2 regions of the Franconibacter daqui genome follow, and region 1 is predicted to be linked to the other one. Evidence: predicted binding sites of a transcription regulator. Region 1 holds the regulator's gene; the other holds the start of a gene.
The links. Region 1 encodes PhoB, which activates phosphate uptake and scavenging genes when phosphate is short. Its sites were predicted from a motif close to CTGTCATAAAACTGNCNNAT; they were not measured.

Region 1 (3,107 bases):
CCGCCGGGAAGAGGTGAGCGGGAAAAGCGTCCAGCGTGCCGATGTAGATATCGCGTACCGCGTCGCTTTTGGTCACGCCCACCGTGGTGAGGTGGCCGGTGGCGATGATGGGCAGCGCTTGTTCGCCGCGCAGGGCGCAGGCGGCGTTGTAGCACTGTTCGTAATGCTGCGTGATAGCCTCCAGCAACTGCTGCTGTTTTTCACTGCCGGACTGGCCGCCGCGGCTGCGCAGGATATCGCGCGGGCGCAGAAACGGAATAGGGCAGAGCACCGCGCCGGGCGCGCCGTCGCGACGGTTAAGGATAATCGCCTGGCTTGCCGGATCCTGCTGGGCGCTGGCGATAACGCGGGTGTTCAGGCAGGCGAGCAGCTCGCGGGATTCATTTAACGTCGCCACCGAGTCATGGTTGCCCGCCAGCACAATTAGCTGACACTGCGTGGCCTGCAGCTTCACCACGAAGCGGTTATAAAGCTCGCGCGCGTAGCTTGGCGGCGAGCCGGTGTCGAAAATATCCCCCGCCACGATGATGGCGTCTGCCTGATGTTCCACCGCGGCCTCCAGCAGCCAGTCGAGAAAGGCCTGATGCTCGGCGGCGCGGCTTTTGGTATAAAAATTCTGACCAAGATGCCAGTCGGAAGTGTGGAGGATGCGCATAGATTTCCCTGTGGCGAAAAAGCAAGAGGGTGATTATAAACAAGCAGGCGGGCTGGTGTCCTGAACGGCTTGCCGGACGGGTGTCATAAATGCCGCTGAGGGAGTCATCAGACGGTCATCTTTTCATAAATCTGTCATAAATCTGACGCATAATGGCGCCGCATTGGATAATGTTGACTTTATATTACAGGGCTAATTATGGCGAGACGTATTCTGGTCGTAGAAGATGAAGCACCGATTCGTGAAATGGTCTGTTTTGTGCTCGAGCAAAACGGCTTCCAGCCCGTTGAAGCTGAAGATTATGACAGTGCGGTAAACCAGCTCAACGAACCCTGGCCCGATCTGGTCCTGCTCGACTGGATGCTGCCCGGCGGTTCGGGCATTCAGTTTATTAAGCACCTCAAGCGCGAAGCGATGACCCGCGATATCCCGGTGATGATGCTGACCGCGCGCGGTGAAGAAGAGGACCGCGTACGCGGGCTGGAGACCGGCGCGGACGATTACATCACCAAGCCGTTCTCGCCAAAAGAGCTGGTGGCGCGCATCAAAGCCGTTATGCGCCGCATCTCGCCTATGGCGGTGGAAGAGGTTATCGAGATGCAGGGCCTGAGCCTGGACCCGACCTCTCACCGCGTCATGACCGGCGAAAATCCGCTGGACATGGGGCCGACCGAATTTAAGCTTTTACACTTCTTTATGACGCACCCGGAGCGTGTTTACAGCCGTGAGCAACTGCTGAACCATGTCTGGGGTACCAATGTGTATGTCGAAGATCGTACGGTGGATGTGCATATCCGCCGCCTGCGCAAGGCGCTGGAGCACAGCGGGCATGACAGAATGGTGCAGACGGTGCGCGGTACGGGGTATCGTTTCTCAACCCGTTTTTAACTCATAACCTGGAGTGTGACCGTGCTCGAACGGCTGTCATGGAAAAGGCTGGCTCTGGAGCTGGTGTTGTGTTGTCTCCCGGCGCTGATCCTCGGGGCGTTTTTCGGCTATCTGGCTTGGTTTTTACTGGCGGCGGTGACCGGGCTGCTTATCTGGCATTACTGGAACCTGCTGCGTCTCTCCTGGTGGTTATGGGTCGATCGCAGCATGACGCCGCCGCCGGGAAGAGGAAGCTGGGAGCCGCTGCTGTACGGGCTGCACCAGATGCAGTTGCGCAATAAAAAGCGCCGCCGGGAGCTTGGCAATCTTATCAAGCGCTTTCGCAGCGGCGCCGAATCGCTGCCCGATGCGGTGATCCTGACCACTGAAGAGGGCACTATCTTCTGGTGCAACGGTCTGGCGCAGCAGCTCCTTAACCTGCGCTGGCCGGACGACAACGGCCAGAATATCCTCAACCTGCTGCGCTACCCGGAGTTCACCCGCTACCTGCGCGAAAAAAACTTCACCCGCCCGCTTAATCTGGTGCTGAACAACGGCCGTCATCTTGAGTTTCGCGTTATGCCCTACAGCGAACAGCAGTGGCTGATGGTGGCGCGCGACGTGACGCAGATGCACCAGCTCGAAGGCGCGCGGCGTAACTTCTTCGCTAACGTCAGCCATGAATTGCGTACGCCGTTGACGGTATTGCAGGGCTACCTGGAGATGATGCAGGAGCAGACGCTGGAAGGGCCGCTGCGGGACAAAGCGCTGCATACCATGCGCGAGCAAACGTCCCGTATGGAAGGGCTGGTGAAACAGCTGCTGACGCTGTCGAAAATTGAAGCGTCGCCCGCGCTGCAGTTGAATGAAAAAGTCGACGTGCCGATGATGCTGCGCGTGGTGGAGCGCGAGGCGGCAACCCTCAGCCAGCAGCGCCATACGCTGACTTTTGATGTTGACGCCACGCTTAAGGTGCTGGGCAATGAAGAACAGCTGCGCAGCGCGATGTCTAACCTGGTCTATAACGCCGTGAACCATACGCCGGAAGGCACGCATATTACCGTGCGCTGGCAGCGTGCGCCGCACGGCGCGCTGTTTAGCGTGGAGGATGACGGGCCGGGCATTGCGGCGGAGCATATTCCGCGTCTGACGGAGCGTTTCTACCGCGTGGATAAGGCCCGTTCACGCCAGACGGGCGGCAGCGGCCTTGGGCTTGCGATAGTCAAGCACGCCATCAGCCACCACGACGCGCGGCTTGAAATCGACAGCGCGCCCGGCAAAGGCGCCCGTTTTTCCTTTCTGTTGCCCGAACGGCTGATTGCCAAAGAGAAAGCGCTCGCCGAGTAATTCCCTTCATGGTGTAAACGCTGCTTGCCAAAGGCCAGTCTGACTGGCCTTTTTTTCTTCTATTACGTTTTCTTATGCCGCACTTACTCTGTTGATTATTTTTTGTTCGCACGAAAAGGTGGTGCTATTTTTATATCTTAGCGTTTCCCACTATGTCTGATGGTCCATGCAGAATAATAGTCTGGTTTTGCGATCCCGTATTGCCTTCAAACGTTATAAGCGTTTAAATTGCGCCCCT
Region 2 (3,107 bases), on a different contig from region 1:
GCGATGATCCCGGCAGGCAGCGAGATGGTGGACAACCCCGTCGGTACCGCCTGCGGTTTCGCCATGACGCTTAACCGCGCGGTCATTTTCTTCACGCCTGGGGTGCCTTCGGAGTTTCGCCAGATGGTGCAGCAGCAGATAGTGCCGCGCCTGCGTCAGCGCTTCCCGGAGGTCGAACCGCCGGTTTGTCTGCGTCTCACGACCTTTGGGCGCTCGGAAAGCGATCTCGCGCAGAGCCTTGACTCGCTTACGCTGCCGCCGGGTGTGGTGATGGGCTACCGCTCCTCCATGCCGATTATCGAACTGAAACTGACCGGCCCTGCGAAGGCGCGCGAGGCGATGGAAGCGGTGTGGCCGAAGGTTCGCGAGGTGGCGGGAGAAAGTCTGATTTTCGAAGGAACGGAAGGGCTGCCAGCCCAGCTTGCCCGCCGCTTGCAGGAAAAACCGCTGCGTCTGTCGCTCAGCGAACAGTTCACCGCCGGGCTGCTGGCGCTGCAACTGCGTTCTGCGGGCGCGCCGCTGCTGGATAGCGAGGTGTTGACGGACCGCGATGAAACGCTGCAGGAAGCCGCACAGCGGGCTGCGGCGCTGGTGCAGAAGGCGGGCAGCGAGCTGACGCTGGTGGTGGGCGCCATGCGCGACGAGCAATTAAATATTGTGCTGTGCACGCCGGTCGGACTGCACGCGGTGCGCCTCAAATTCAGCGCTAACCGCCATGAGCTGCGCACTCGTCAGGAAGTCTGCGCCATGATGGCGCTGAACATGCTGCGCCGCTGGCTCAACGACGCACCTGTTACTTCAGAGCACGGCTGGGTGCAGGTGGTGGAAGCCTTCAGTCAGTAACGCCTGCGGCTTACCCTTGCAAAACGCAGCGGGCGGAAGCCTGCTGCGTGACATTGCTTTATTCTCCGCCCCTCAGCATGCGCTCACGCATTACAGTGCTTTTCATTTTTTGCCGATCAGAATCACAAACCTAAATTTTTATGTTGGTTAGCGAGCGTATTCGACCATCAAGCGAAAACAAAAGAACATAAAAAAGGCAAAAAATCTTCGTTTGTCATAAAACTGTAACAATATGTGCGATGTTTCACAGCAATTATGACAAAGCTCCCGTATTCTCCTGCGCGAAAACAAACATAAGCGGCGCAAATGACTTCGTGTCCGCAGATCAATACCTGCCAGGAGAATGTAATGCTAAGTATTTTCAGACCTGCCGCCCATCAGGCGCGGCTTCCCGCGGATCGTGTCGATCCCGTTTATCGCCGCCTGCGCTGGCAGATCTTCATGGGAATTTTCTTTGGCTACGCAGCCTACTATCTGGTGCGCAAAAACTTCGCGCTTGCCATGCCTTATCTGGTGGAGCAGGGTTTTTCCCGCGGCGACCTCGGGTTTGCGCTTTCCGGTATTTCCATTGCTTATGGTTTTTCGAAGTTCATCATGGGTTCGGTCTCGGACCGTTCAAACCCGCGCGTTTTCCTGCCGGCCGGGCTTATTCTGGCGGCGGCGGTGATGTTGTTTATGGGTTTCGTGCCCTGGGCGACCTCCAGCATCATGGTGATGTTTGTGCTGCTGTTTCTTTGCGGCTGGTTCCAGGGAATGGGGTGGCCGCCGTGCGGGCGCACCATGGTGCACTGGTGGTCGCAGAAGGAGCGCGGCGGTATTGTTTCGGTCTGGAACTGCGCCCATAACGTGGGCGGCGGCATTCCGCCGCTGCTGTTCCTGCTCGGCATGGCCTGGTTTAACGACTGGCATGCGGCGCTCTATATGCCTGCTTTCGGCGCTATTTTGGTCGCCATTATCGCCTTCGCCTTAATGCGCGACACGCCGCAATCCTGCGGTCTGCCGCCGATTGAAGAGTACAAAAACGACTACCCGGACGACTACAGCGAAAAAGATGAGCAGGAGCTGACAGCGAAGCAGATCTTCATGCAATACGTGCTGCCGAACAAGCTGCTGTGGTATATCGCTATCGCAAACGTGTTTGTCTACCTGCTGCGCTACGGCATCCTCGACTGGTCGCCGACTTACCTGAAAGAGGTGAAGCACTTCGCGCTGGATAAATCTTCCTGGGCCTATTTCCTGTATGAATATGCCGGGATCCCGGGGACGCTGCTCTGCGGCTGGATGTCCGATAAAGTCTTTAAAGGCAACCGTGGCGCGACCGGCGTCTTCTTTATGACGCTGGTTACTATCGCGACTGTCGTTTACTGGATGAACCCGCCGGGCAACCCGAACGTGGATATGGCCTGCATGATAATCATCGGCTTCCTGATTTACGGCCCGGTAATGTTGATTGGCCTGCATGCGCTGGAGCTGGCGCCGAAAAAAGCGGCGGGTACGGCGGCGGGCTTTACCGGCCTCTTCGGCTACCTCGGCGGTTCGGTGGCGGCGAGCGCGATTGTCGGTTACACCGTTGATTTCTTCGGCTGGGATGGCGGCTTTATGGTGATGGTGGGCGGCAGCATTCTCGCCGTACTGTTGCTGGTGGTTGTCATGATAGGCGAGCGTAAACGCCATCAGGAATTGCAGGAAAAACGCGCTTAAGGAGCACAGATGAAGCTTAAAACAACGCTTATGACGCTGGCGCTTTGCGCCGTGGCGGGGAGCGCGGCGGCGATCGATAAAATCGTGATTGCGCACCGCGGCGCGAGCGGCTACCTGCCGGAGCATACATTGCCGGCTAAAGCGATGGCCTATGCCCAGGGGGCGGATTTCCTTGAGCAGGATCTGGTGATGACAAAGGATGACCAGCTGGTGGTGCTGCATGACCACTACCTGGATCGCGTCACCGACGTGGCGGAACGGTTTCCCGACCGGGCGCGTAAAGACGGGCGCTATTACGCCATCGACTTTACGCTCGCGGAGATCAAATCCCTGAAATTCACCGAGGGGTTTGATCTCGAAAACGGCAAAAAGGTGCAGACCTTCCCGGGCCGTTTTCCGATGGGCAAATCAGATTTCCGCGTGCACACCTTTGAAGAGGAAATTGAGTTCGTTCAGGGGCTGAACCACGCAACCGGCAAGCGCATCGGCATCTATCCGGAGATTAAAGCCCCTTGGTTTCACCATCAGGAAGGGAAAGATATCGCGGCGAAGGTGCTCGGGGT

Region 2: a site for PhoB is predicted at 1,055-1,074, ahead of glpT (glycerol-3-phosphate transporter). Genes of this name have one in related genera too.

Annotation. Positions count from the first base shown of each region.
Region 1 covers NZ_BMKJ01000001.1:182,420-185,526, forward strand. The annotation lists gene sbcD (exonuclease subunit SbcD) at 1-655, opposite strand, end outside; gene phoB (phosphate response regulator transcription factor PhoB) at 854-1,543, shown strand; gene phoR (phosphate regulon sensor histidine kinase PhoR) at 1,565-2,869, shown strand.
Region 2 covers NZ_BMKJ01000005.1:308,234-311,340, forward strand. The annotation lists gene IEX01_RS17120 (nicotinamide mononucleotide deamidase-related protein YfaY) at 1-843, shown strand, start outside; gene glpT (glycerol-3-phosphate transporter) at 1,192-2,544, shown strand; gene glpQ (glycerophosphodiester phosphodiesterase) at 2,554-3,107, shown strand, end outside.